3 regions of the Spirillospora sp. CA-142024 genome follow, and region 1 is predicted to be linked to each of the others. Evidence: riboswitches for the same ligand, from Rfam matches in the RefSeq annotation. Region 1 holds a riboswitch; each other region holds the start of a gene.
What was found. A riboswitch is a leader RNA that binds a small molecule or an ion and turns the genes downstream of it on or off. The one in region 1 is predicted to bind S-adenosylmethionine.
Positions count from the first base shown of each region.

Region 2: linked by a shared signal. The riboswitch ahead of thrC (threonine synthase) and the one ahead of ACQPZP_RS04375 (GNAT family N-acetyltransferase) in region 1 are both predicted to bind S-adenosylmethionine.
Region 3: linked by a shared signal. The riboswitch ahead of ACQPZP_RS34070 (aminotransferase class V-fold PLP-dependent enzyme) and the one ahead of ACQPZP_RS04375 (GNAT family N-acetyltransferase) in region 1 are both predicted to bind S-adenosylmethionine.

Region 1 is NZ_CP192077.1:868,860-878,435, reverse strand. Features, by position in the region: gene ACQPZP_RS04415 (response regulator transcription factor) at 1-668, shown strand, start outside; gene ACQPZP_RS04410 (HAMP domain-containing sensor histidine kinase) at 658-2,037, shown strand; gene ACQPZP_RS04405 (PepSY domain-containing protein) at 2,080-2,418, opposite strand; gene ACQPZP_RS04400 (hypothetical protein) at 2,597-2,926, shown strand; gene ACQPZP_RS04395 (hypothetical protein) at 3,216-3,416, shown strand; gene ACQPZP_RS04390 (protein kinase domain-containing protein) at 3,465-4,922, shown strand; gene ACQPZP_RS04385 (hypothetical protein) at 5,104-5,595, opposite strand; gene ACQPZP_RS04380 (hypothetical protein) at 6,140-6,517, opposite strand; gene ACQPZP_RS04375 (GNAT family N-acetyltransferase) at 7,048-7,665, opposite strand; SAM riboswitch class I at 7,673-7,772, opposite strand; gene ACQPZP_RS04370 (three-helix bundle dimerization domain-containing protein) at 7,948-8,190, opposite strand; gene ACQPZP_RS04365 (luciferase family protein) at 8,234-8,626, opposite strand; gene ACQPZP_RS04360 (hypothetical protein) at 9,168-9,530, shown strand.
Region 2 is NZ_CP192077.1:1,374,651-1,384,226, reverse strand. Features, by position in the region: gene ACQPZP_RS06875 (hypothetical protein) at 1-160, opposite strand, end outside; gene ACQPZP_RS06870 (MoaD/ThiS family protein) at 458-733, opposite strand; gene thrC (threonine synthase) at 747-1,991, opposite strand; SAM riboswitch class I at 2,007-2,148, opposite strand; gene ACQPZP_RS06860 (cation diffusion facilitator family transporter) at 2,246-3,205, opposite strand; gene ACQPZP_RS06855 (alpha,alpha-trehalose-phosphate synthase (UDP-forming)) at 3,315-4,808, shown strand; gene ACQPZP_RS06850 (sulfotransferase family protein) at 4,890-5,912, opposite strand; gene ACQPZP_RS06845 (RNA polymerase sigma factor) at 6,003-6,554, opposite strand; gene ACQPZP_RS06840 (serine/threonine-protein kinase) at 6,608-8,746, shown strand; gene ACQPZP_RS06835 (PadR family transcriptional regulator) at 8,892-9,485, shown strand; gene ACQPZP_RS06830 (hypothetical protein) at 9,531-9,576, opposite strand, start outside.
Region 3 is NZ_CP192077.1:7,211,683-7,221,258, forward strand. Features, by position in the region: gene ACQPZP_RS34045 (class I SAM-dependent methyltransferase) at 1-375, shown strand, start outside; gene ACQPZP_RS34050 (exodeoxyribonuclease III) at 372-1,190, opposite strand; gene ACQPZP_RS34055 (FKBP-type peptidyl-prolyl cis-trans isomerase) at 1,415-2,566, shown strand; gene ACQPZP_RS34060 (transglycosylase domain-containing protein) at 2,779-5,457, shown strand; gene ACQPZP_RS34065 (hypothetical protein) at 5,486-5,866, opposite strand; SAM riboswitch class IV at 5,917-6,033, shown strand; gene ACQPZP_RS34070 (aminotransferase class V-fold PLP-dependent enzyme) at 6,075-7,328, shown strand; gene ACQPZP_RS34075 (SseB family protein) at 7,440-9,576, shown strand, end outside.

The sequences.
Region 1 (9,576 bases):
TGGTCGAGGATGAGAGGCGGATGGCCGATCTCCTGCGCCGGTGTCTGGAGGAGCACGGGTTCGCCGTCGACGTGGCGGTCACCGGGGAGGACGGCGCCTGGTACGCGCAGGAGATCGACTACGACGTGATCGTTCTCGACGTGATGCTGCCGGGCATCGACGGGTTCGAGGTGCTGCGCGGAATCCGTGCCGCGGGCAGGTACGCCCCCGTGCTGCTGCTCACCGCGCGGGACGCGGTCGAGGACCGGGTGCGCGGCCTGGACACCGGCGCGGACGACTACCTGACCAAACCGTTCGCGCTGGCCGAGCTGCTGTCCAGGCTGCGCGCCCTGATGCGGCGAGGGTCGCGGGAACGACCGGCCCTGCTGTCCGTCGGTGATCTGACGCTCGATCCCGCCACCCGTTCGGTCGCCCGCGGGCAGACGCCCATCTCCTTGACCGCGAAGGAGTTCGCCCTGCTGGAGTACCTGATGCGGCACCCGGGGGAGGTGCTGTCGAAGACGCAACTGGTCGAGCACGTGTGGGACTTCACCTTCGAGTCGTCGTTCAATGTCGTCGAGGTGTACGTGGGGTACCTGCGCCAGAAGATCGACCGCCCCTTCGGCCGCCGGTCGCTGGAGACCCGGCGCGGGGCGGGCTACCGGCTGCGAGACGACCGTGCGGATTAGGCGGCGGCTCGCCCCGAGATTGCGCAGGCTGCCGGTGCGGTTGCGGCTGACCCTCGCCTTCTCGCTCGGGATGGCCGCCGTGCTCGCCGCGCTCGGCGCCTTCCTGTACACGCGGCTGGCCACGGATCTGCTGAAAGCGACCGATCTCGACCTGCGCGCGCGGGCCGGTGTGACCGTCACATCGCTGAACATGCGAGAGCACGCGCCCCTCGACGCGGGCCAACGGTTGATCGATCCGGACGAGTCGTTCGGACAGATCCTCACCCCCTCCGGCGCCGTCGTCGAGACCACGCCCGCCGTCTCCGGAGCGCCGATGCTGCCACCGCGCTCCGTCCGCTCGGTGGACGGCCCCACCTTCTCCACCCGCCGGGTGCGGGGCGTCGACGACCCCGCACGACTGCTCGCCGTCCCCGTGCAACTGCCCGGCCCGCACCACGACCGAGCGGTCCTCGTCGTCGGCGCACCGCTCGGCGACCGCCACGAGGCGCTCACCACCCTGACGCTCCTCCTGCTCACCGCCGGTCCGGTCGCCCTCGTCGTCACCTCGTGCGCCGGCTGGCTCCTGGCCGGGGCGGCGCTGCGGCCGGTCGAGCGGCTCCGCCGGGAGGCGGCCGCGATCACCGTGTCCGAGCCGGGCCGGCGGTTGACCGTGCCGGAGACCGGCGACGAGCTGACCCGGCTGGCCACCACCCTGAACGCGATGCTGGCCCGGCTGCAGGAGGCCCTGGACCGCGAGCACCGCTTCGTCGACGCGGCGAGCCACGAGCTGCGCACACCACTGGCGCTGCTGAAGGCGGAACTGGAGCTCGCGGGCTCCCGTCCGCGCGACCGGGATGAACTGGCGGCCGCGATCCAGGCGGCGGCCGCGGAGACCGACCGGCTCGTCGGTCTGGCCGAGGACATGCTGGTTCTGGCCCGCACACGACAGGGACGGCTGCCTCTGCGCCGCTCCCCCGTCTCACCGCGCCGGCTGCTGGAGGAGGCGGCCGAGGCGTTTCGGGTCCGGGCCGAGGGCGCCGGCACCGTCATCGAGGTGACGGCCGAGGAGACGGAGGTCCAGGCCGACCCGGTGCGGCTGCGTCAGGTCTTGCACAACCTGCTCGACAACGCGCTGCGGCACAGCGGCCCGGCGGGACCGGGCCGAATCACGCTGGCGGCGGCCAGAGCCGACGAGGGCCTGCGGGTGACCGTTCGGGACCACGGCCAAGGCTTCCCAGAGGCACAGCTCGCACAGCCACCGGAGCCGGGCCGCGTCGGCACCGGCCTGGGCCTGTCCATCGTCCGCACGATCATCGAGGGGCACGGCGGCACGCTGCGGCTGGAAAACGCCTCCACCGGAGGGGCGAGCGTCACCCTGACGATGCCGTGACCACGCCGCCCGCGCACGGGCGCGGGGCGGCGGATCACCATGTCAGTCGTCGAGCTGATCGCTGACGATCTCCCCCGTCTGTGCGTCGATCTGCACCTCGTGAACGTGCTTGCCGTCGTCGGGCTTGACCTCCCAGCGCAGGCCGTGGCCCTCGTCCTGCAGATGCACATCCACCACTCGACCGGAGTGCGCTTTCTGCGCGGTGCTGACCGCGTCGTCGCGGCTCACCTTGGCCTGACCGACATGCGCGGCCGTGAAGGCCGCCTCCTGCTTCCGCTCCTTGAGCGGGTCCGCCTGACCGGACCCCACAGCGAACGCGACACCGCCTCCGGCCGCCATCAGCGATACCACCGTGACGGCCGCGATAACCACATTCTTCACCGGACGTCTCCTTCCCTTTCCTCGGACGTGCCCTGTGACACAAGGCCAGCATCCGCGAGAGCGACTGAGAGGGCGCTGAGCGCGCCCCGGCCGGTATTTCCCCAGTCGCCTGCGCAGGTCGCCGACCGGTATCGACATCAAGCAGCGACCGATCGTCGGGGTCACGGCCCTGGCGATCGTGCTGTTCGCCCTGCCGCTGGCCGTCGCCGTCCAGCGGCTCTACCGGGACGAGACGGTCACCGGGCTCGAACGGGACGCCACGCGGACCGCCGCCGTGGTCCCCGACGATCTGGCTCAGCGCCCCCGGAACGGCAAGCGCCAGATGCGAGCCCCGCGCCCACACCGAAAGACCGAAGAGCGAGGCGGGCCGCGCCCCACCCGCGCGCAGCCTCGAAAACCGCGGCAGGTGCCGGGCTGGGTTCTCGCCGAATGCCGTCGCCGGTTTCCGCGCGAGTTCACTCGCCAGTCCGCACGCATCGCCGCCCTGCGCGGATACTTCGGCCGGTGACCGGCCCGCGGCCGGGGCCGGGCAGCCGTCAGGACGCCTCGACGGCGCTGTCGGATCCCGAAGGCTCGGCCCGCGGTCGTCGGGTTGCCTGGTGTCGCCGCCGAGGTCGTGTGCACCGTTGCCCTTGGCATTCCCTGGCAGTCGGGTGAGGATTGCGTCGAGCCGCCGCGTCCGGTGTTTTGTCAGCCTTGAGGACGAGGGCGGCGTCTTCGGCGGCCTGGCGCGACAGCTGCGGTAGCACGCCGGCATAGAGGTCGGATCCGGCGGCCAGGAGGAAGGTGGCGGCACCGTGCCGCAGGTCGTGCAGGCGAATCGGCGGCAGCCCGGCCTCTATGGACAACTGCTCGAACTGCTCGGTGACATCGTTGGGGTCCACTGGCCGGCCGGTGGGGCGGTGAAGACCGTGGCCCACTCTGCCCATCCGCTCCAGACACGGCCCGTCGGGACTCGTGTGATGATCCGGTGGGCGTTCGGTTATCGCAAGGGCTGAGTCTGTCAGACACGAGTGTTTATCTGTCATCCTTTTGGTGTGGTCGAGATGATCGGGCGGTATCGCGTTGTCCGCAAGCTGGGCCGCGGCGGGATGGGGACGGTGTGGCTCGCCGAAGACGGCGACGGACGGCGCGTCGCGTTGAAGGTCATCAACGCCGAACTGGCGCGCGAGCCCGAGTTCCGGGAGCGGTTCCGGCAGGAGGTGGAGGCGGCGCGGCGGGTGCGGCGGTTCTGCACGGCGCCGGTCCTGGACGCCGGTCTTGACCAGGACCCGCTGTGGGTGGCCACCGACTTCATCGACGGCCCGACCGTGCAGGAGGCGGTGTCGGCCCACGGTCCGCTGCCCGGAGCCGATCTCGACGCGCTCGCGGTCGGTATCGCGACGGCTCTGACTGCCATCCACCAGGCCAGGTTGATCCATAGGGACCTCAAACCCTCCAACGTGCTGCTGTCACCGGTCGGCCCACGGGTCATCGATTTCGGTATCGCCCGCGCTCTGGACGCCACCGGGCAGTTGACGCGTTCAGGGACGGTGATCGGCACTCCCGGCTACATCGCGCCCGAGCTGTTGGCCGGTGGCCGGCCGCTCCCGGCCGCCGACGTGTTCTGCTGGGGCGCTGTCGTCGCCTACGCGGGCACGGGCCGTCCTGCCTTCGCCGGGGCAGGCGGCGCCGAGATCAATGACCGGGTCCAGCGCGCCGAGCCTGATTTGGACGGCCTTGAGGCGCACCTTCGCCAACTCGTCGCCCGTGCCCTGGCCAAGGATCCCGCCGCCCGCCCGACCGTTCCCCAGCTGGTCTCCGAGTTGACCGGCTCGCCGTCCGCTCCACTCCAGGACGGGCACTTTCGCACCCGTCGGCTGACAACGCGGTTCGACTCTCACGTTGCCCGGCGACTCGTCCCGCTTGCGGGTTTGGGCGCGGTTGTCCTCGTCGCGGCCGGCGCTGTCGCGCTTGCCTTGGCGGCATCCAACGGACATGCCGGAGCGGGAGGCAGGGGTCCGGCCACGACGGCGACCTCGCCCGCCACCAGCGCCACACCCTCAGAATCAGCCACGAGCCCTCAGCCGGCCACCTCACCTGCACCCAACCCTCAACCCAGCACGCAATCGCCCCCTCTGGACCGGGGCCCGATCACCAACACCGCCAGCGGCCTGTGTATCGACACCGACGGCCCGCAGGGCCCGGGTGTCCACGTGCAAGTCCGTGACTGCGGGAACTACAGCGGCCAGCGCTGGAGCTACGACCAGGGCACCTATCAGCTCGTCAACCCGCCTAGCGGCCTGTGCCTGGACACGGACGGAGCCCCCGCCAAAGGAGTCAACGCCGTGCTGAACCCGTGCGGGAACTACAGCGGCCAGCAGTGGCGCTACGACCCCAGCACCGGCCAGATCACCAACCTCACCAGCGGCCTGTGCCTGGACACGGACGGGCCTCCCGCCAACTACGTCGCCCTGGTGGCCAACCCCTGCGGCAACTACACCGGCCAGGGCTGGCGCCGGTAGAGGGGGCGCTCCACGTTAAGTGCGGCCCCGGCGACGGCAGGTAGTGCGGCGGTGAAGAGAGGCCAGAACGCCCAGGACCTGATCGCGCGGCACCGAGTCTCATGCGAACACGAATACGCCTCTTACATCTGCGGCGAGTACAGCGCGATGCTCCGCGAGTGCCGCCGGTGCGGCGGGCCGTTCAGGAGTTCGGCGTCCAACCGTGGACGCCGAAAGGCTCCCCGCGGCCGATCGCCGCGAGGGCTTGCGCGCAGTGGGGGATCAGGTCGGCCGGTGGTGCGGTCGGGTCGATCCACAGCGCCTCCGAAGCCTTGTCGGGCTCGGCCGCGTGTGGTTCGCCCGTCCAGTGGTGGAAGGCGAACCAGTAGTCGCTGACCGCGTGGCAGGGGCCGGGCTCGATCCGTCCGGCGGGCGGGCAGAGCCAGCCGTCGCGGTAGCCGGTGTTGTGGCGCCGCAGCACCAGCACCTTGCCGTCGTCGCGTTGTAGTAGAAGGTGTGGTGCTATGAAGGATCCGTACCAGCCGTTGGTGTCGGTGTGTGCGGCGGCGGTGTCACGGGCGGAGACGATGCCGAGCCGTCGGGCCAGGTGCCGGTTGGCGTGGTCGGGGCCCCCGGCCAGGTCGAGCATGGGGACGGCGGCGGTCAGGATCACGTCGGCCAATTCGTCCAGCACGTCCGTCGTGGTCTTGTGGATGCCCTTGCGGGGATTACCGCCGCGGCGCCGGACCCGTGTTTCTCGAACATTTGGTCGAACCGCGTCCATGGCCGACCGCCTGGCTACGCGACGCCGCCATCCAGGGGGTAATGAGCGACCCCGCAACTTGATCGACAGTGCCTACGAGCGCACGATCTGGCTGCAAACCCTCCGGGGAGATGCACCGACCGCACATGCCAGGTGGACCTACTACGAGTCCCACAGGCTCGTCGCCGAAAGATCGGGCGCGTGCGCGGGTCGGGGTAGCGGCAGCGGGAGTCGCGAAGGCCTTGGGCACACCGGCAGTTGCTGACCGCCGCGCTGGCCAGCCCGCAAGCGCCGACCACCCTCGATCCGCGGGCCGCTCTAACTCGCGGGTCACCCGCGCCCACGCACGCATGAGGCCGTTCAGTGGGACGGCTTCAAAACAACAAGCTCAAGGACGGCCGGGGCCGCCGGGCGGTCCACTGGACCGACCCGGCGACCGCAGCCGCGAAGGTGACGGTGGCCCGGGGGCCGCCGGTCAGTACTGCGGGAGGTAGCTCGTGAGGACCAGGAGCGCCCACCCGAGCCCGCATAGGAGGGCGCCCAACCAGAGCAGGAGCCAGGCGTGGCCCCAGCGGTCGAGCAGCTTCTCGGCCTTCTCCTGATCCGCGGAGACGTTCCACCACCGCTCACGCAGGCGGTCGATCATCTTCTCCCAGTGGAGCATGGACATGATGCACGCGACCGTCCACCCCGGGGGAATCAGGAGCGACTGCCAGAGGGCGTTGTCGGGGGAGGCCGCCGTCAGGAGCAGCATCCCCAGCGCAAGCATGAGCATGATCTGGGCGGAGAACGCGCGAACCGTCCGCACATGCTTCGTTCTGGTCCGTCTCTTGCGCCGGATTTCAGGTGTCATGATCGACTCCGTTTCTCGGTTGGCTGCGTCCGGCCGATGACCGGCCGGACTTTCTTGCGCTAACGACCGTCCAGGGCGCTGGGACTGTCACCGGAAACATCACGTGGCACGGAGTCAAAGCACACGTGAACTGATTACCTCGACCTTCTCAAGCTTCTGGCGGCGAAGGGAGGGTGCCGCGAACCGGGCGGATCGACGGGATCCCGCGCGGGGACGGCCGTCAATGAAGGCGGACGGGATCGTCCGGTTGAGCGCCCTGGCCCGGCCACCGCGGCTGCCCCGAACTGCCGGCCGGGCGCCTGGTTCACAGTCCGTGCGGGAGACCACCCAGGTCCGCCATCAGGTCCATCTGGTGGTCGAATCAGTCCCGCCGGGACCGGCAACGCCGGCCATCTCCGCTACGACCACGTCCTGCACCAGAGGTGGCCCATCGCGACCGGCGTGATCGAAGGCGCCTAGCGTTACTTGATCGCCACTGGCCTACCACCTGCGCCGCCAACACGAACGCACTCACGGCCTGACCGACGGACTCACCCTGAACGACGCCGCACCCGGCGGGCTTGCAGCATCGGTTTCACGGCGGGCCATTCGGTGGCGACCACTGCGAACATGGCCGAGTCGCGGACCTTGCCTTCCTCGCCGCGGGCCCACGATATCGACCAAGCGCGCAGCACGCCCTCAAAGGGGATACCGAACTGCTCCAGAGCGCGGCGGCAGCGGTGGTTGCGGGCGTCGGTCTTCAGATCGACACGGGCGACGCCGAGCGTGTCGAACGCATACGACAGCAGCAGCAGTTTCGCCTCGGTGTTGATCCCGGTGCCCTGCGCCGAGGCGGCCAGCCAGGTGAAGCCGATCTCGATCGCCCGCAGGGCAGGCCGGTCCGGCCACGTGCGTGGATCCCACAGGCCGGTGCATCCCACCGCCTTACCGTCGGTGAGGCGGACCTGCGCGAACGGGGTCAGCCCGTCGCGTGCGAGTTGGGTCGCCACGTAGTCCGGTATCTCGTCAGCACGAGGAACCAGCGTGAAATCGTAGGAGGATCGATCTTCCTCGGCCGCCATCGCGAGATCCGACGCGTGTCGCATTGCCAGCGGCTCCAGCCGCACCAAATCACCGGCAAGGACAGGGACATCAAGCCGCACGCTCATCAGCTCTCTCTCATCGTTCCTGGCATTGGCACCTTTCCCGCGGTTCCCCGCCGGGGAGGTTGCCGGACCGTCACAGGGCCAGGTCCCTCAGATCCTCTGGATGAATCACCGAGCAAAGATCATGCCCCCGCAGGCCGACGTCGTCAATCCATGGCCGTCGGGCGTAACCGCCGGGCGGTGCGATCGGCTCTGCCGCGGTTGGGGCCGGACGAGCGGCCCCGGACTGACCGGCGCGGTCGGCAGGGCATTTCGATGCGGCAGCGCTGCGCTGCGGTGGCCGGCCTATTGGTCTGAGATGCGCAGTCGCTCGCGGGCCATCCGCTCGACCAGGATGGGGACGAAATCGCGGATGGGCTTGCCGTCAAAGCGGTGGTGGACGTCGTTCACTGTCTGTGTGACCTGGTCGTGGGTGTAGGCGTCGGCGAACGACTCTTGGAGGCGGTTGGTCACCTTTTGCAACGCCTGCTGTTCACGTTTCGCCGAGTTCTCTTGGGGGTGTTGTGCCGGTGGATGCTCTGCGGTCACCGCTGTGTCCCCTTGCTGACGAAAGTCGTTCTTGCGTCGACTCCTAGCGTGCGACGGTTTCGGCGTGGGGGCAAGGAGCGATCCTCCGGTGAGGGACGCCCGGAGCGGGGGTGTTGGCCGTGATCGCCACGCTGACCAGGGAGATCAGGAGGGTGACGTCACTCTGGCTGTCCAGTCGGACCCCAACCCAGTCCCTGCCCGGCTCTACCGTCACGCCGCTGTTGTCGGTGAGTGCGCTGCCCATGCGCCGTACCACGGGCCAGGTGAGGTAGACCTCGGCTGCGTCCGGGGTGTGCAGGTGCACGATCTGACGGGTCTGGAACGCCAGGCCCCTGCCGGTGCCGTCGCCGGCCCGGCACACCGTGAGCGCAGGCCAGGCACGCAACTGTTGGAGCGCGAGGTCAGCGAACCCTTGCCGTGGGTGGATAGCGCTCATAGCACCCATGCTGGAACGGCCGCCGATCGTGCCGATACCCCGGAGACCTAAATCGTTATTAACCTCACCATTCATTGGAGGCCCACAGTCCACTTGCATGTCGCGGCACTACGCCGGTTCGCCGATGGGAGCGGGCCGGGTCAGCGGGAGGGCCGCCACGACGTCGGCGAGGCGGCAGGAGTCGCGTCCGCATCAGGTGAGCGCCGAGGTCGATCTACGCCAAGGTCATCGCTGGACAAGACCACCTGTGGGAGGGACGCGTAGACGACGCCCATGGCGGCTACGAGTGGTCGTCGGTGAGTCGCACAGCGTGCTGAAGCGCCCCGGGCTACCAGCGCCCCTAACAAAACCAGGGCGCTCACTCGAGTGATAGTGATCTTTTGTGGAACCTTCCGTTACCGCGCCCATACGGGTTCTTGAACAACTCGGTTCGGGGGTGGACCCCGGTGGTCGGAGCGAGCACGGCGTGGACGGTTCCTGGCGAACGACGTCCGGCCAGGTCACAACCGGACGTGACCAATCGAGAGAACTGGAGTCGACCATGAAACCGATCACGCGGTCACCGCTCTTCAGGACCGTGAGGGCGTGCCTCGCCCAGGTCGTGTACGTGCTCGCACTGGCGGCGCTGCTGCTCTGGGATGTGCAGTCCTGGCAGTACGACAGCCGCCAGGAAACCGGCGTGCACGGACTCGTGTGGGTGTTCACGTGCGTCATGAACCTGATCCACTGGAGTCACAGGTCGGACAGCCTCGCCCACCTGTGGGACGAGCGCGCCAAGAACCGGCGCGACATCAGGGACAAGGTCAGCGGGGGCATCTCCATCGTCACGTTCATTTCGTTGATGATCTTTGCTCTCCTGCTCGTCCTGATCCTCGCCATCCTCGTGCAACACCCGGCGGCCTGACGCCGCCTGGTCCCGACACTGCGGCCGTGGCCGCCGGGTTCGGTCC
Region 2 (9,576 bases), 510 kb from region 1:
CGCCCGGGCCCTTCTCGCTGACGTACGTGGGGCCGTTGTGCCCGACGTACGCCTTCTCCACCGCGTAGAAGTTGATGTCCGCCATGGCCGAGGGAGCCGCGAGGACTGCCGCCCCCATCGCTATTCCGGACACGGCCACCGTGCGCAAAATGCGCTTCATGCCTTTCCTCACTCTCGTAAGCCTGATCGACGCCCTGTGGAGCGCCACTCCGGCTTCAATCTTCCAGGGAGAAGCAATTGTGAAACACAAGTGCTGTAGAGGTCGTGACCAAGATCAAGTAGCGGCCTTCAGTTTAACTAAAGCTTTTACCATGTACGTTTCAGGGCGATCGGCGAAACAATCAGCCAGATCCAGCCGTCAACCGGGCATTTCTGTCGCAAGAAAGTCAGAGATTCGCCCGGTGTGCATGGAAAAGCCCCGGCACGATGGACGTGCCGGGGCTTGGGGGGAAACGTGTCAGCCGCCCGCTACGGCGGGGATGATGGAGATCTGGACGCCTTCGGGAGTCGGGGTGTCGAGGCCGTCGGCGAAGCGGACGTCCTCGTCGCCGACGTACACGTTCACGAAGCGGCGGATCTTGCCGGCGTCGTCCAGGATGCGCGCGGAGATGCCGGAGTAACCGGCCTCCAGATCGGCGACGACGGCGCGCAGGGTGGCGCCCTCGGCCTTCACCTCGGACTCGCCGCCGGTGTAGGTCCGCAGGATCGTCGGAATTCGCACGGAAACGCTCATGGTGCTCCTTTTCTCAGGCGAGGCCGGCGGCGCGGAACGCGTCCAGGGACGGGGCGATGTTCGCGCTCGGCGCGACGACCGGGGCGACGGCGTCCAGCGTCTTCAGTCCGTCCCCGGAGTTGATGATCACTGTTTCGGCGGACGGGTCGAGAGTGCCGTTCTCGATGAGCTTGCGGAGCGTCGCGACCGTGACGCCGCCCGCGGTCTCGCCGAAGATGCCCTCGGTGCGGGCGAGCAGCCGGATGCCCTCGACGACCTGCTCGTCGGTGACGTCCTCGACGGCGCCGCCGGTGCGGCGGGCGACGTCCAGGACGTAGGGGCCGTCGGCGGGGTTGCCGATGGCGAGGGACTTGGCGATCGTGTCCGGCTTCACCGGGCGGATGACGTCGTGCCCGGCCTTGAATGCGGCGGCGACGGGGTCGCAGCCGGCGGCCTGGGCGCCGAAGACGCGGTACGGCTTGTCCTCGACCAGGCCCAGCTTGATCAGCTCCTGGAAGGCCTTGTCGATCTTGGTGAGCTGGGAGCCGGACGCGACCGGGACGACGATCTGGTCCGGCAGTCGCCAGCCGAGCTGCTCCGCGATCTCGTAGCCGAGCGTCTTGGAGCCCTCGGCGTAGTACGGGCGGACGTTGACGTTCACGAACGCCCAGTCGTCCTGCTCTCCGGCGATCTCCGAGGCGAGGCGGTTCACGTCGTCGTAGTTGCCGTCCACCGTCACGAACGTCCCGCCGTACACGGCCGTCGTGATGATCTTCTGGGATTCGAGGTTGGACGGTACGAACACCGCGCTGCGGATGCCGGCGCGGGACGCCGCGGCGGCGACGGCGTTGGCCAGGTTCCCGGTGGACGGGCAGGCCAGCACCTTGAAGCCCAGCTCGCGGGCCGCGGCCAGAGCGACGGCGACGACGCGGTCCTTGAAGGAGTGGGTCGGGTTGCCGCTGTCGTCCTTCACCCACAGGCTCTGCAGGCCGAGGCTCTCCGCGAGGTTGTCCGCGCGGACGAGGCGGGTCAGGCCCGGCTCGGTGTTGGGCGTCTCCGCGACGTTGGACGGGACGGGCAGCAGCCCGCGGTACCGCCAGATGTTGCGGGGCCCGGACTCGATGCCGGCCCTGGTGACGCCCCCGAAGTCGTAGGCGATCTCCAGGGGGCCGAAACACTCCTCGCAGGCGTAGTAGGGCCCGAGGTCGCGGGTGGAGCCGCATTCGCGGCAGACGAGGGCGGTAGCCGGTCCGAGGTCTGTGGCAGGCGTGAGTGCCATGAAGCGAGGCCTTTCTCCCCATCTTCCCTGCGCCACCTTGGTCGCAGGCCGGAGTTGGCACCATCTCCCGGCCGGCCTCGCAGGATCGCGAGCGCGCGTCAGCCGGGTGGTTGCCGGGGCTTCACAGGGCCGGTCCCTCCACCCCTCTGGATGAGCGGTATTCAGTTGTGTAATCCACGAGCGGTTTGAGCTCGTATGCGTGACTTTACATGAACTGACCGGATGCCAGACAGGCGGGTCCACCGATTGAGACGTTACCCGGATGAGTTCTTGATCACGCGGTCGATGCCTTGCGGGACGGTGCGCTGGGTGGGGTCGAGGAACACGTGCCGGACGATCGGGAGCCGCTCCCGGAGCCGCCGGTCGATCTCTCCGGCTACGTCCTCGGCCTGGTCGGCGCTGATGTCGTCGGAGAAGTTGACCTTGGCGGCGACGAGGATCTGGTCGGGGCCGAAGTGCATGGTGAGCAGCTCGTCCACGCCGGTCACCCCGGGGGTGCGGAGGATCTCGGCGCGGATGTCGCGCTGCGCGGCCGGGTCGGCGGCCTGCCCGATGAGCAGGCCCATGCTCTCCCGTCCGATCCCGAAGGCGAGGACGACGAGGAGCAGCCCGATGAGGACGGACGCGAGCCCGTCCCAGAATTCGGACCCGGTGATCTGGCGCAGCGCCAGCCCGCCCGCGGCGAGCGCGAGGCCGATCATCGCGGCGGTGTCCTCGAACAGCGCGGTCTTGAACGTCACGTCAGGGGACCGCCGGACATGGTCGACGATGTCGCGGCCGTTGTCGCGGGTCTCCTTGTGCGCCTGGTAGAAGGCGCGGATCCAGGACGTCCCCTCCAGCAGCGCGCCGAGGGCGAGGACGGCGTAGGCGAGCCACACCGTCGTCCCGGTGCCGCCGTGACCGGTCATGGTCAGGATGCCCTCGAAGATCGAGAACCCGGCGCCGGCCACGAAGATACCGAACGCGGCGAGCAGCGACCAGAAGTACCGCTCGTTTCCGTAGCCGAAGGGGTGGCGCCGATCGGGGGGCCGTTCGCTGCGCTGCAGGGAGGTGAAGAGGAAGCCTTGGTTGAGGGTGTCCGCCACGGAGTGCGCGCTCTCCGCGAGCATTGCGCTGGACCCGGCCAGCAGGCCGGCGATCAGCTTGGTGATCGCGAGGATGAGGTTCGCAGCACCGGCGACGAGCACGGTCTTCGTCGTCTCGGACCTGCTCATTCCGGTCGGGTACCCGCCGCACTCCCGGCTAATCGGGACAATGCACGCAGTGACCCGCACCACGCGGGTCACTTTGAAGCGCCTCGGCCACAACTGAGACCCTGCCGGTATGAGCCAAGTGCTGGTGGCATCGAATCGGGGTCCGGTGTCGTTCTCGCTGTCGGACGACGGCGAGCTCACCATGCGGCGCGGGGGCGGCGGACTGGTGTCCGGCCTCGCCGCCGTCACGGGCGCCCCGCGCGACCCCGGCCCGTCGCGCCCGGCCGGGACGCGGTCCGAGCCGTCCGCCGAGACCCCGGACGTGCTGTGGGTGTGCGCGAGCCTGGGCGAGGCCGATCGGACGGCGGCCCGCCGTTCACCGGACGGCCGCCTGGATCTCGCGGGCTACGAGACCGGCGGCGCGGCGGTACGGATGCTCGACATTCCCGCGGCCACGTTCCACCGTGCGTACAACGCCGTTGCCAACTCGACGCTGTGGTTCGTCCATCACCTTCTGTACGACACCCCGCGCAACCCGCATTTCGATGCTCGTGCCCGCCGCGACTGGCAGTCCTATGAGGCGTACAACGCGGCCTTCGCGGACGCCCTGGCACGGGACGCCGCCCAGGGAGCGAAGGCGGCGATCCAGGACTATCACCTGTCGCTGGCACCGCGGATGCTGCGCGATCGTCGCCCGGACCTGAAAATCGCCCATTTCTCGCACACGCCTTGGGCGCCACCCGAGTACTACAGGCTGCTCCCAGACGACATCGGCAGGCAGATCCTTCTCGGCATCCTCGGCGCCGACCACGCGGGGTTCCTCACCGAGCGATGGGCTCTGGCGTTCCTCGACTGCTGCGAGCTGCTGCCCGGCGCACGCGTCGACCGCGTCTCCCGTACGGTCACGTGGTCGGGCCACACCACGCGCGTAGGCGTGCATGGGCTCGGCGTCGATGGAACGGCTCTGCGCCAACGCGCCGCCGAACAGGACGTCGCTGAGCGGGCGCGCGCGCTGCGTGAACAAGTGGGCGACCGTCAGCTCATCGTGCGCATCGACCGGACCGAACTGTCCAAGAACATCGTGCGTGGTCTCGCCGCTTACCGTGAACTGCTCGTCAACCATCCCGAGTGGCGTGGCCGCGTGGTGCACCTGGCGTTCGCCTACCCGTCCCGGTACGACCTGCCCGAGTACCGGGAGTACACGGCGGCCGTCCAGGAGATGGCCAAGCAGATCTCCGACGAGTTCGGCACGGCCGACTGGGAACCGCTGATCCTGCAGGTGAACGACGACTATCCGCGCTCCCTCGCCGCCTACGGCCTGGCGGACGTCCTGCTGGTGAACCCGATCCGTGACGGAATGAACCTCGTCGCGAAGGAGGGGCCCGTCCTGTCGGAACAGGGCTGCGCGCTGGTGCTGTCGCGAGAGGCGGGCGCGGCGGCGGAGCTGTCCGGGGACGCTCTGATGATCAACCCCTACGACGTGTCGCAGACGGCGGAGGCCCTGCACCAGGCCCTGCTCATGCCGCGCGCCCAGCGGGCCGATCGCTGCGCCCGCCTCGCCGCCGCCGCGACCGCACTCCCCCCGCAACGCTGGTTCGCCGACCAGCTCGCCGCCCTCGGCTGAGCACCGGCCGCCCCGAGAGGCGGGCGCGCGTGTTGGGTTGCGGCGTGCCGCCCTTCGGGCGTAAGGGCGGCACGCCGCGGGTCAGGTGGCGGGGCTCGGGTGCTCGGCGGCGAGGAGGGACTCGACGGGGTTCGGTTCGTGGTGCTGCTTCCAGCGTTCGCGCAGCGCGGCCTTGTGCTGGGCCATGCGGCGGTGGGCGGCGGTCCGGGTGAACCGGGCGAGCTGGGACGCGGGGGGCTTCGGCAGGCCGCTCGGCTCGTAGCCGTACTCGGCGAGCCGCTCGCCGAACGCGGCCTCGGCCAGGCTGATCTCCCACGGGTCGAGCCGTTCCGCCCACGATCCGACGCGGCTGGTCGTGACGGCGTCGTGCGTGCGTCCGTGCCACTTCTTCCGGGACGGGACGATCTGCTTCGCGAGGCCCTCGGGGCGCGTCATGGCCGGGTCGAAGTCCTCGCCGAGGAACCCGCAGAGCCGGGTCAGCTCGTCGGCGGGGTCGGCGACGAGACGTTCGTACTGCAGTTCGTAGTAGGTGTCGGGGCCGAGGCGCTCGGCGAGCCGGCGGCCGCGGTCGATCGTCTCCCGCCAGGCGGAGATGGCGTGGTGGACGTCCCCGTCGAACCAGGGCATCTCCATCAGCGACGCGACGCAGTCCCGGCCGTCCCGGACGAGGTGGACGAACTGGGCGTCGGGGAACATCCGCAGCAGCGCGCCGACGTGCTGGGAGTAGCTCGGGCGCTTGTCGCCCCAGCGCTGCTTGCCGTGCAGGCGGGCGTAGGCGCGGAACACGATGCCGACCGCCGAGCCGAGGCTCGGCGGCCCGGCGGCGATCTCGTCGACGAGGTCGGCGGCGTCCATGCCGAGCGCGTGGACCTTCGTGGACCGGTCGCTCGTGATCCACTCCGCGAGCGCCCGCCTGTTCTCCCTCACCCGGAGGTCACCGAACTCGCACCGTTCCGTATAGGCGGGCAGGACGAACTTCGTCTCCGCCGGGATCGCGATTCGGGCGTGCGAGTGCAGCATCAGCCGCAGCAGCGTCGTCCCCGAGCGCGGGCAGCCGAGGACGAAGATCGGGCGGTCGTGGCGGGAGGCCGGTCCTGGTGACATGCACCGCATGCTGGTGCAGACGCCCAGCTCACGGCACCGATTCTGGACGCACCGTTGCCGCCTGATTACCGACCCTTGACGGGCCCCGGATCAGGTGTAGGACTCGCCGAGCGTCTGCCTGACCTGCTTGCGGGCCTCGTGGATACGGGACTTGACCGTGCCGAGCGGAAGCTTGAGCTGCTCGGCGATCTCCGCGTACTCCAGTTGCGAGACGTCCCGCAGGACGAGCGCCTGGATGAGGTCGGGCTTGCGGGCCTCCAGGTCCTCCATGGCGTCCAGGATGTCGACCCGGGAACCGGCGATGACGCTCGTCCGGCGCGGGTCGGGACGCTGCTGCGGAAGCTCGCCCGCCTGCTCGACCGAACGCCGCTTCAGCGACCGGTAGGTGGAGCGGGCCGAGTTCGCGACGACGACGTGCAGCCAGGTGCTGAACCGCGACCGGCCCTCGAACCGGTGGATGTTCCTCGCGACCTGTAGCAACGCGTCCTGGCACGCCTCCTCGGCGTCCTGCCGGCAGGGCAGGAACCGGGAGCTGTGCCGCAGCACGTCCGGCTCGATCCTGCGGAGGAGCTCGTTGAGGGCGCCCTGGTCGCCCTGCGCGGCCTTCACCGCCAGCTCCTCGGTCCTCTCGTCGAATGCCATGCCGCCTCAATGCTCGTTCGCGCGCTCACCCCGTTTGCTGGGATGATACGGGAGTGTCGTTCCCACCTTCAGTAGGCCGTTACCGGATCGATCGCGTCCTGGGGGCCGGGGCGTTCGCCGCCGTGTGGCTGGGGCACGACGACGCCCTGGAGTCCAAGGTCGCGATTAAGGTCCTCAACGAGAGCCTGATCGACGATCTCGACGTGCGCAACCGTTTCCTGGAGGAGGCTCGGATCCTGCGCCGCGCCGACTCCGAGCGGCTGGTCCGTGTCCACGACATCGGGGAGCTCCCGGACGGACGGCCCTACTTCGTGATGTCGTACGCGGACCGCGGGACACTCGGCGACCGCATGCGGGAAAGACCGCTTCCGGTCAACGACGCGGTCGCGCTCGCCGAGCAGATCGCCTACGGCGTCGAGGTCATCAACACGCTGGGCGTGATCCACCGCGACCTCAAGCCGTCCAACGTGCTGTTCCAGTCGACGCCGGACGGCGGCGAGAAACTGCTCATCGCCGACCTCGGGCTCGCCAAGGCCCTCGCGCACGCCTCCGGGGCGTTCACGCTTCCGGTCGGCACGCCCGGATACATGTCGCCCGAGCAGGCGCGGTTCGGCGGCGGGCTGGACGTCCGCGCCGACGTGTACGGCCTCGGCGCGCTGACCTACCACATGGTCACCGGGCGCGCCCCCGGTCCCGCGCCGGTCAAGAAGGCTCCGAGCGAGATGCGGGAGGGGCTGCCCCCGGCGTTCGACCAGGTGATCCTGCGGGCGCTGGAGGTCGAGCGGGAGAAGCGGTGGCCGACCGCCGAGGCGTTCGCCGAGGCCCTGTCCACGTTGCGTCCGACACCCGCCCCGAGCGGCTCCGCGGCGCCCGGCCCCGGCCCCGGCCCCGGCCCCGCGCCTGCGTACGCGCCGCAAGCACCGCGGGTCGACGCGGACTCGACCGTCCAGGACTTCTACAGCGACGGCGTCCAGGCCCAGCAGCCCGGCCCCGCCCGGCAACCGGGACCCGCCCAGCAGCCCGGCCCAGGACAGCCCGGCCCAGGGCAGCCCGGCCCAGGGCAGCCCGGCCCAGGGCAGCCCAGCCCAGGGCAGCAGCCCGGCCCGGGACAGGCGGGCCCGGGACAGCCCGGCCCAGGACAGGCTGGTCCGGGGCCGCAGGGCGTTCCGCCGGGGATGCAGACGCGGTTCGAGCAGCCCGGCGAGGACGACGTCCACACGTCCGAGATGCAGGTCCCGCCGCGGATGCCGGAGGGCGGCGCGACGGTCGTGGACTCCCCGAGCGGTCGCGGCACGCCGTTCGGTCAGGTCGAGGGCCCCACCGCCCCGGACAACGACAATGACCGGACGATCGCGTACCGGCCGGAACAGCAGCAGCCCCCGCAGCAGGACAACGACAAGACGTCCGTGTTCGCGCCCCAGCCGGGCCCGCAGAACGCCGGACCGCAGGGCGCCCCCATGCAGCCGATGGGCCCCGGCGGCCAGCAGCCCTACGGAGCGCCGCCCACCGGATTCCAGCCTCCGCCCCAGGGGCCCGTCCAAGGCGGGGGGCAGGGCGGCAGGAAGGGCGGCGGCGCGCCCAAGAAGTTCGCCACGCCGCTGATCATCACGGCGGTCGTGCTGGTGGTCGCGGTGGTCGGCGGGCTGGCGCTCGGCCTGATGTTCTCCGGCGGCGGCAAGGACAAGAAGGACAAGAAGGCGCCGGCGATCCCGAAGGACTTCGTCGCGATCTCCGACAACGCCGGCAAGATCAAGGCCGCGGCGCCGAAGGCCTGGCCGAAGCAGCAGCAGGAGCAGACGTGGACGCCGTCCACCGTCAACCTGAACGACGGCCAGCCGCGGCCGGTGCTCCGCGCGACCCCGGACAAGGCCGCGTTCCTCGGCAACGGCAAGGGCCCCGGAGTCTTCATCGGCGTGACCACGGATCTGCGCCAGGGCCAGCTTCCGCCGCCGAGCGCGTCCGTCCACCCGCAGTGCACGAAGGCCGCGCCGGAGAACTACACCACCCCGGACGGCGCCCTCAGCGGGACGATCACCCGCTTCACCGCCTGCAAGACCGGCACCGCGTCGGTCACCGAGGTCGGCCTCAAGGACAAGTCCGGCAAGTTCGGTCTGTGGATCCGCGTCAAGGAGACCGACAACCGCAACGCCACCAAGGACATCCTCGACAACCTCAAGGTGACCGGCCCCTAACCCGCCGAATCGGCGAGCAACCCCTCACCCGACGTCCGGCAGCGGACGCCGGGACATCGGCATGCCCGGCCGAGGGGTTGCATCGCGACATGTTTTCGATATATCGTTAATGCATCGCAACCGATCACCAACGAAGGGGTACGCGATGCACGAGCACACGAAGAGAAGGCGCGGCGGCTTCCGCGGACCGCAGGAACGCGGCCGGCGCGGCGATCCGTTCGGCCCGTGGGGGCCCGGCGGTCCGGGGTTCGGCCCTGGTCCCGGCCATCGCGGCCGCGGTGGACGCGGACGGCGGACCCGGCGCGGCAACGTCCGGGCGGCCCTGCTCGCCCTGCTCGCCGAGCGGGCCATGCACGGCTACGAGATGATCCAGGAGCTGGACGGCCGCACCGGCGGCGTCTGGCGGCCGAGCCCCGGCTCGGTCTACCCGACCCTCCAGATGCTGGAGGACGAGGGTCTGGTCAGCAGCGAGGAGGACGGCGGCAAGCGGCTGTTCTCCCTTACCGACGCGGGCCGTGAGGAGGCGGCGGCGCAGACCACCGCCCCCTGGGACGAGGTCACCGAGGCCGCCGGCGAGAACGTCCTGCGCGGACGCGAGGCGATCGGCCAGCTGATGGTCGCCCTCCAGCAGGTGATGGCCGTCGGCAGCGAGGCGCAGAAGGCGCGCGCGCTGGACGTGGTCAACGACGCCCGCCGCCGCCTCTACGGAATCCTCGCCGATGATCCCGAAGCCGAGTGAGCCGGAACGACCGGAACCGCCGTGGCCGACCCGGCCACGGCGGTTTCACTTTCCGCTCGGGAAGGGCGCCTGCTTGGCGAGGCGGTCGGCC
Region 3 (9,576 bases), 2.9 Mb from region 1:
GCGGTGGACATCTCCGAGACCGCCCTGCGGCGGCTCGGCGCCGAGGCCCGGCGCCGCGGACTCGAAGAGCTGATCACTATCGTCCAGGCCGATCTCGGCGCCTGGCGGCCGGACCCGGCCGGATACGCGTTCGTCCTGTGCACCGGCTTCTGGGATCGCGCCGTGTTCGAGCGCACGGCCGGGGCCGTCCTGCCCGGTGGCCTGCTCGCCTGGGAGGCGTTCACGGAGGAGGCCCGGCGGGACCGGCCGCATCTGCCCGCCGCGTGGTGCCTCGGCGCGGGGGAGCCCGCTTCCCTCCTGCCGGACGGTTTCACCGTCCTGGAACAGGCCGACGACGCCGGCAAGCGGCGCTTCCTCGCCCGTTCGGGAGGCTAGCCGAGGTCGACCACGACGGGCGCGTGGTCGGACGGCCCCTTGCCCTTGCGGGCCTCCCGGTCGACATAGGCCGAACCGACCCGCCGAGCGACGTCCTCGGTCGCGTAGAACAGGTCGATGCGCATGCCCATGTTCTTGTGGAACATCCCAGCGCGATAGTCCCAGTACGTGTAAGGGTGGGGGCCCTTCATGGGGGTCGGGACGACGTCGTGCAGGCCGAGGTCGCGGAGTTCGGCGAGCGCCTGCCGTTCGGCGGGTGTGACGTGGGTGGAGCCGATGAACACGGCCGGGTCCCAGACGTCCTCGTCCGTCGGGGCGACGTTGTAGTCGCCGCACGCGACGAGCGGTGTCCCGCCGGCCATTTCGGCGGCGAGCGCCTCGCGGAGGGCCGCGAACCACGCGAGCTTGTAGGCGTAGTGCGCCGAATCCGGTGTGCGGCCGTTCGGCGCGTACAGCGACCAGACCCGGATCCCGCCGCACGTGGCGCCGAGCGCGCGGGCCTCCGGCGCGAGCGGGACGGGCTCGGACAGCTTCAACTGCTCTTCCGCCTCGCCCTCGTAGGCGGGCTCGCCCGGGAAACCCTCGGAGACGTCCTCGATGCCGACCCTGGAAAGGACGGCCACGCCGTTCCACCGCCCGTCCCCGCGCGCGGCGGTCTCGTAGCCGAGTTCCTCCACTTCGGCGGCCGGGAACTGGTCGGCGCGGCACTTGGTCTCCTGGAGGCAGACGACGTCCGGCCTCGTCTCGTCCAGCCAGGAGAGAAGGCGCGGAAGGCGTGCCTTGACCGAGTTGACATTCCATGTCGCAAGGCGCATCCCCCCAGCCTGCCACCGCATCGGGCGTGGGGGCGTGAGAAGGGGTGGCAGGCGGCGTTATCCTGGCGGCTTCCCCTGTCCCCTGCCAGACGGCTCCGCCTCTTGCGCGTGACCGGTAGATTGCGGGTCGGCCTCCTTTACACGGTTTTCACGCTGTGCTTAGCCCGGCCCTGGAAGGGTGGTCACGTTCGTGGTGTCGTCGAACCCGGAGCAAGTGAGGAAATATGTCCGAGGATGACAAGCCCCGGGGCAAGCCGGCGGTCAAGGCGAAGGCGAAGATCCCGAACGCCCAGAACATCCGCAGCCCCGAGTTCACCCCGCACGGGATCAGCGCCGGCCGCGGCAGCGGGCTGAACCGGCCGTCCGCGCTGACCGCCAAGGAGGCGAAGAAGCGCCGGATGATGATGATCGCCGGGATCGTCGTCGCCGCGCTGGCGATCTCCGGCGGCGTGTACTGGTGGGTCAACCGGCCCGACCCCGAGGTCAAGGTGACCGGCAAGTTCGCGGCCGAGCCCAAGGTCGAGATCCCGACCAAGCTGGAGCCGACCAAGACGCTCAAGGTGACCACGCCGATCAAGGGCACCGGTCCCGCCGCCGCCGACGGCGACACCGTCTACGTCCAGTTCGCCACCTACAAGTGGTCGAAGGACAAGGACGAGGACAACTCGCGGGTGAAGAGCTCCAGCGAGAAGGTCCGCTCGTCGTACGAGGAGGGCCAGCAGAACCCGCAGGGCGGCGGCCCCATGCACCTCGTCGTCGGCAAGAGCGGGCTGAAGGACATCGACAAGAGCCTGGTCGGCAAGACCGCCGGCAGCCGGCTCGTCCTGCAGCTCCCGCCGTCCAAGGAGCTCACCCAGCTGAGCCCGCAGCAGATCTCCGCCAAGGACGCGATCCTTTTCGTCATGGACGTCCAGGCCGTCGTCCCGAAGAGCCAGCAGCCGCAGGGCACCGCGCAGAAGCTGGACGACAAGACGCTGCCCAAGGTCGAGGACAAGGGCGCCGGCAAGGAGCCGAAGGTGACGATCCCGGGCAAGGACGCGCCCGGCAAGCTGCAGGTCAAGACCCTCGTCCAGGGCAACGGACCGGCGCTGGCCAAGGGCGACGAGGCCGTCGTCAACTACACCGGCAAGATCTGGAAGTCCGGTGACAAGTTCGACTCCAGCTGGGACAGCAAGCAGCCGGCCACCTTCCCGATCGGCACCGGCCAGACCATTCCCGGCTTCGACAAGGGCCTGACAGGCGCGAAGGTCGGCAGCCGGGTCCTGCTCGTGCTGCCGCCGGACGAGGGGTACGGCAAGAAGGGCAGCCCGCCCAAGATCAAGGGCGACGACACCCTGGTGTTCGTCGTGGACATCCTCGCCAAGGTCTACAAGTGAGCTGACCGCGGCGGAGCCGCGCGAGCGGCGGGCACCCGGCCGGGTGCCCGCCGCTCGGCGTTCTCCGGAAAACGGGGTTGCGACTTCCGTCACGACAACCGGAGAGGCGGATCGCCCGTCTCCCTATTGGGAGGCCATGAGATGCGCATTGGGCGGCCCGGCGCACGGATCCCCTCAGGTATCGTCTGTAACGCATTGACCACGGGGGGCTTGTGAGCGACAGCGAAAAGAGCCCGGAGGGTGAGGAGCCCACCGGGACGGGCGAGGTGGACCGCGACGACACCGACGGCGGGGCGCCGGCCGGCACGGACGGCCCCGCGACCGCGACGCTGACCGCGGACACCGCATCCGATACCGAACAATCCACCCAAGACGCAGAATTCGCCCACGAGGCCGACATATCTCAGAACGGCGACAAGAGCGTCGGAGAGGCCGGCGACGCGGGCGACGAGGCCGAATCGCGCAAGGCCGATAGCGCGACCGATGGCGCGGACGACGCCGAATCGTCCGCCGCCGAGACGGCCGAGGCCGCGGAGCCCGAGGCCGCGGAGCCCGAGGCAGCGGAGCCCGCCGAGACGACCGAACCCGCCAAGGCCGCCGCGACCGCCGCATCCGATGCGACGGCGCCGGATGGTGTCGAGAAGCCGGCGACCGGTGATACCAAGACCATGCCCGCCGCCTCGTCCAAGCACGGCTCGTCCAGCCACGGAGGGCCGCCGCCCGGCACCGGCCCGGGACGCGGCGGACGCGGCGGGGGCAAGGGGCCCGGCAAGCCGCGCAGCCGCAGGAGGAAGTTCCTCCGCCGGACACTGTTCCTGCTGCTCGGCTTCATCGGGTTCTGCATCGCGGCGTTCGCCGTCGCGTACCTGTTCACGCCGGTGCCGTCGGCGCAGGAGCAGGCGATCGCCCAGGGCCCGACGTTCTACTACTCCGACGGCAAGACGGAGATCGCGAAGACCGGCGTGAACCGGGACGCCGTCAAGCTCGACCGGATCCCCAAGAGCACCCAGGACGCGGTGATCGCGGCGGAGAACCGCAGCTTCTACAGCGACCCCGGGGTGTCGGTCCAGGGCACCACGCGGGCGCTCTGGTCCACGGTCAGCGGCCGGCAACTGCAGGGCGGCTCGACGATCACGCAGCAGATGGTCCGCAACTACTACGGCGGCATCGGCAAGGACCGCTCGGTCACCCGCAAGCTCAAGGAGGTCATGGTCTCCCTGAAGGTGGGCCGGGAGAAGTCCAAGGGCTGGATCCTGGAGCAGTACCTCAACACCATCTACTTCGGGCGCGACGCCTACGGGGTGCAAGCCGCGGCGCAGGCCTACTACGACAAGGACGTCTCGGAGCTGACGCCCGCGGAGAGCGCCTACCTCGCCGCCGCGATCCAGCAGCCGAGCAACTTCGCCGAGCCGACCGGGGTCCACCGCGTCTACGCCGAGCAGCGCTGGCGCGCGATCGTCGGCAACATGGTCCGGGACGGGGCGCTCAGCTCCACCCAGGCGGCGTCGCTGAAGTTCCCGGTCCCGGTCAAGGAGAAGATCACCGACGTCCTCAAGGGCCAGCGGGGCTACATGGTCAACGTGGCCAAGAAGGAGCTCACCGAGCGCCGCGGCTACAGCGAGGACGAGATCAACCGCAGCGGCCTGAAGATCACCACGACGTTCGACAAGCGCCTGATGGACGCGATGAAGCGCTCCGTCACGCAGAACACCCCGACCGGGATGAGCAAGAAGATCCGCACGGGGGGCGTGTCGGTCGACCCGTCCACCGGGCAGGTGCTCGCGTTCTACGGCGGCCGCGGCTACCTGGAGGAGGCGCTGAGCAGCGCCTTCGGCGACTGGGCGCAGGCCGGGTCCGGGTTCAAGCCGATCGCGCTGGCCGCCGCGCTGGACGACGGGAAGTCGCTCGCCACCAGCTACGACGGGAGCTCCCCGCAGTACTTCGGCGGCTCGTCCATCAAGAACGACAGCGGCGAGAACTTCGGGATGGTGAACCTCGTCACCGCCACCGAGCACTCGATCAACACCGCCTACGTCAACCTCGGCCAGGACATCGGCAACGAGCAGATCGTCAAGATGGCCGAGAAGATGGGCATCCCCTCGTCCCAGATGAAGCCGGCGCAGCGGGACGCCGCCACGTTCCCGCTCGGCATCGTGTCGCTGCACCCCGTCCAGCAGGCGGGCGTGTACGCGACGTTCGCGTCCGAGGGCGTCCACCGGACGCCGTTCGTGGTGAAGTCCGTCACCGACAACGAGAACCACAAGCGCACGTTCACCGAGAAAGGCAACCGGGCGTTCAGCCAGCAGAACGCGCGGGACGCCACGTACGCCATGCAGAAGGTCGTGCAGGGCGGCACCGGGACGGGCGCGCAGCTGCCGGACGGCCGCGACGTCGCCGGCAAGACCGGCACCACCGACGAGGGCCGCGCGATCTGGTTCAACGGGTTCATCCCGCAGATGGCGACGACCGTCGCAATGTTCCGGAGCGACGGAAAGCCGCTGAACATCCCCGGCTACGGGTCCTACGGCGGGCAGCTGCCGGCGCAGATCTGGCGCTCGTACATGACCGACGCGGTGAACATCAAGGGATATGAGCCCGAGTCGTTCGGGTCGCCGTCGATGACACCGGGCGGCAGTTACGGCGAGCAGCCGACTCAGGAGCCGACCCCGGGCGGCCCGGAGCAGCCGGGCCCGACCGGCCCGTCCGCGCCGCCGCCGTCCACGGAGGCGCCCGACACCCCGGCGCCGCCGACCGGCCTGCCGACCATCGTGCCGACCAACCCCGGCGGAGGCGACGGAGACGGCGGTGACCCGGGCACCGGCGACGGCGGCGGGCCCGGGGACGGCGGCACCGGCGACGGCCCGATCGGCCGTCTCGGCTCCAGCGGTTAGGACCTCGGTCAGACGCGGGCCTGCGCCTTCAGGCGCAGGCCTTGCCGATGCGGGCCGGTGTGTCCTTCATCACGGCGTCGAGCTGGGAGACGTCGCCGCCGCCGACGCCCGGGGCGGCGGCGCGGAGCCGGTCCGCCTCGGTCGTCAGCGCCTTCTTCAGGGCGTCGTCGTCGGCCTGCTTCGCCAGCCGGTCGATGCGCCCGGCGAGCTGCTCGGTCGCCTGCCGCCACCGCGCGGGCTCCGCCGCCGGAATGCTCCGGACCTGGGCGATGTACTGTTGGAACGCCTTCTTCGTGTCGGTGCACACCTGGCCGGAGTTGCCGCCCGCCGTCCCGCACGCGCCCAGCAGACCGGACGCGCCGAGCGTCACCGCGCCGGCGACCAGCGCCCGAACCACCCCGTACCGCATCGCACCCTCCCTCTTGCTCCCGGATGGGACCCGCATATACTTCCGCACTAGGTCATGAGCGCCAGCGTCAAGCCCCGGCTTGCTGGCCGGCAACCCTTCGTCCGCGATGGGGTGCCCCGGGTGAGGACCTGGCCGGACGCGACATCGCGTCCCGGCAAGCGCGGATCCCGACGGACGTCCCGGGGTCCCTGACCCGGAAGGTTCCGGCATGCCCACGCTGCTCGCTCCCATCACGCCCGCTGTGACGCGCCCCGAGGGGGTCCGGGTTCGCCCGTTTCCCCGCGTCGTCGGCGCGGACGTCCCCGTGCCGCTGCGGGACGGGGGCCACGTCCCCTACGCCAACCTCGACTACGCCGCCAGCGCGCCCTGTCTGGAGGCGGTGCACGAGGCCGTCACCCGTGCGCTGCCGTACTACAGCAGCGTCCACCGCGGGGCGGGCTACGCGTCCCAGGTCACGACCGGCGCGTACGAGGAGGCGCGGGAGACGGTCCGGTCGTTCCTCGGCGCGTGGCGGCGGTCGGCGGTCGTGTTCACGCGGAACACGACCGACTCGATGAACCTGCTCGCGCACGCCGTCCCCGCCGGGACGAGCGTCGTCGTGTTCGAGACCGAGCACCACGCGTCGCTGCTGCCGTGGAAGCGCGCCGTCCGGCTGCCGGCGCCCGCCACCCCGGCCGAGGCCATCTCGGCCGCCGACCGCGCACTGCGCGAATCCCCGACCGGGTCGCGGCTGCTCGTCGTCACCGCCGCGTCCAACGTCACCGGCGAGCTGTGGCCGCTCGGCGAGCTGGCGCGGGTCGCGCACCGGAACGGCGCCCGCATCGCGGTGGACGCGGCGCAGCTCGTCCCGCACCGTCCGCTCGACATGACCGCGCTGGACCTGGACTACGTCGCGTTCTCCGGCCACAAGCTGTACGCGCCGTTCGGTGCGGGCGTGCTCGCCGGACGAGCCGACTGGCTGCGCGCCGCCGAGCCGTACCTGAGGGGCGGCGGCGCGAGCGCGTCGGTCGGGGCGACGACGCGGTGGGCGGCGTCGGCCGAGCAGCGCCACGAGGCAGGATCGCCGAACGTGCTGGGCGCCATCGCGCTGGCCGCCGCCTGCGAGACGCTGTCCCCGGCCTGGGCGGACGTGGCCGCCCGCGAAGAGGCGCTGGTGGAGCGGCTGCGGTCGGGGCTGGCGGCGCTCCCGCACGTCCGGGAGCTGACGTTGTGGGGCGACCGGGCGCCGCGCGTCGGGATCGTGTCGTTCATCGTGGACGGGTGGAACGCGCGCGACGTGGCGCTTACCCTGTCGGAGGAGCACGGCATCGGCGTCCGGGACGGAAAGTTCTGCGCGCACCCGTTCGTCCGGCACCTGCTGGGCGGGGAGCGGACCGCCGTCCGCGCGAGCGTCGGCCTCGGGACGAGCGAGGAGCACATCGACCGCCTCCTCACCGCCCTCGCGGAGCTGGCGGCGCGCTGACCTGCGGACTCTCCCGGGCGGACAGATGATTATGCTCTTTGGTCCTGTTCGCCCATGTAGCGTAGGCAGTCGCGCGGGGACGAGCACGGAGAAAAACAGGGGGTGGCGGCCGTGGCCGACGCGTGGCAACCCACGTCGGAACTGGAACGCCGACTGCAGGAGACCGTACGGGCCGGTGACCAGGAGAGCTACTTCCGCCTCATCGCGGACAGCGAGCTGGTCGTACCCGTCCCGCCCGAGATGGTGGACGGCGTGCTCGCGGGCGACACCCAGCCGTCATGGCCGACCCAGGAGGAGGACGGCCGGGTCCACGTCCTGGTGTACACGTCAGCGGCGGCGATGCGCGCCTGCCTCGGCCCGTCCGTCCAGCACTTCATGACCGTCCGGTTCGGCGACATCGCCGAGACCTGGCCGGACGCCCGCTGGTGGCTCGCCATCGACGCGCCCGCCCGCGGCGTCGGCGCCGCCCTGCCCATCGAGGCGCGGCTGCCGTCCTGGTTCGTCCGGCAGGTCGCCGAGGGCGACGGCCGCCCGCCGCAGGTCGGCCGCGCGTCCGCGCCGTGGGAGGAGCTCAGCGGCCAGCACCGCGAGCTGCCCCGCGAGACGGCCCGGTCCGAGTTCCAGCCGGCGAACGACGTCGAACGCGAACTCCTGCGCGCCGCCGCCAACAACGACCACGACCTGTTCCTGCAGACGCTCGCCGGGACCGAGGTGCTGCTGCCCGTCCCGGACGACATGGACTTCACGCTGCGTCCGGGCCGCCCCGGTTTCCCGTGGCAGACACGGGAGGTCGACGGCTCCACCGTGGTGCCCGTCTTCACCTCGCCCGAACGGCTCGCCGAGGCGGCCGGGTCCGGGACCGAGTCCATCATGCTGCCGTTCACCGTCGTGCTGCGGTACTGGCCGAACCACGACTGGCTCCTCGCCATCAACTCCGGCTCCCCCGCCGGCGGCACCGTCCTCGCCCAGCAGCTCCCCGGCCTCGCCACCTGGGCCGACCAGCGCGCCGCCCAGCGCATGACGGAGCGCTTCGAGCCACAGAACGACATCGAGCAGCGCCTCTTGGACGCCGCGCGCCGCCGCGACACCGAGGGCTTCTTCACGATCCTCCTCGGCGCCCAGGTGCTGGTCCCCGCCGACGCCGACACACCCTGGGGGATCGTCCCCGGCGACCGCGAGTTCCCGTGGCGGCCCGTCCCCGTCCACGGCCGCACGTCCATCCAGATCTTCACGTCCCTGAAGTGGATGAACGAGGCCATCGGCTCATCCCGCTTCATCATGCCGAGCGTCCAGGAGATGGTCGGCGCCTGGCCCGACGGCGCCTGGACGCTCGTCCTCAACCCGGGCACGCCCATCGACGCGTCCATGCCGGGCGAACAGGTCCGCACCCTTCGCGGGCCGGCCACTCCCCCCTCGGCCGCCACCCCGCCGCCTCCGGAGACCCCGGCGGTCCCGGTGGCCCCCGCCGTCCCCTCCCCCGCGCCCGCTCCCGACCCGACGGTGGCCGGCGGGCCGGCACAGGGCACGCCCGGAGAACCAGGCGGCCGCCACGCCAACGTCGCCCCGGACGAGCAGTCCCCCGGCATCCCCGCCGTGACGGGCCAGGCAGGCGCGCCCGCACCCCACGAAGCCCCCGCCAGCACACCCCCGGCCAACGAACCGGGCGGATCGACGCCAAACACACCTGGAGAAGCCGTCGGCCGCCACGGCGGAGCACCTCACGACCCCGTAACCGGCCCCGCCATCAGCAGGCCTGGCGAAGAGCACCCCGTACAGCCACGGCACACCAACGCCCCTCCAGAAACGCCCGCGCCCGGCACCCCCGAGCAACCAGCCCCCCACCACGACGCGCCACCAGCTGGCGCGCCCGATGGACACGACACAGCCGTACCGGGCGAGCAGGCATCCGGCATCCCCGCCATGCCAGAACAGCCAGGCCCGCCCACGCCCGGCACGCCCGAGCACCCGGCCCGCCACCACGACCTGCCACAAGCCGACCCGGCCGCTGGAGGCGACACCACGCCGCCCGGCGTGCAAGCATCCGACACGCCGGCCATGCCAGAACAGGCAGGTCCACCCATGCCCGGCACACCCGGGCAACCAGCCCCCCACCACGACCTGCCACCAGCTGGCGCGCCCCGTGGACACGACACAACGCCGTCCGGCGAGCAGGCGCCCAATATTCCGGCCATGCCGGAACAGGCAGCCCTACCCGCGTCCGGACGACCAGCCCCTCAAAACGGCGTGC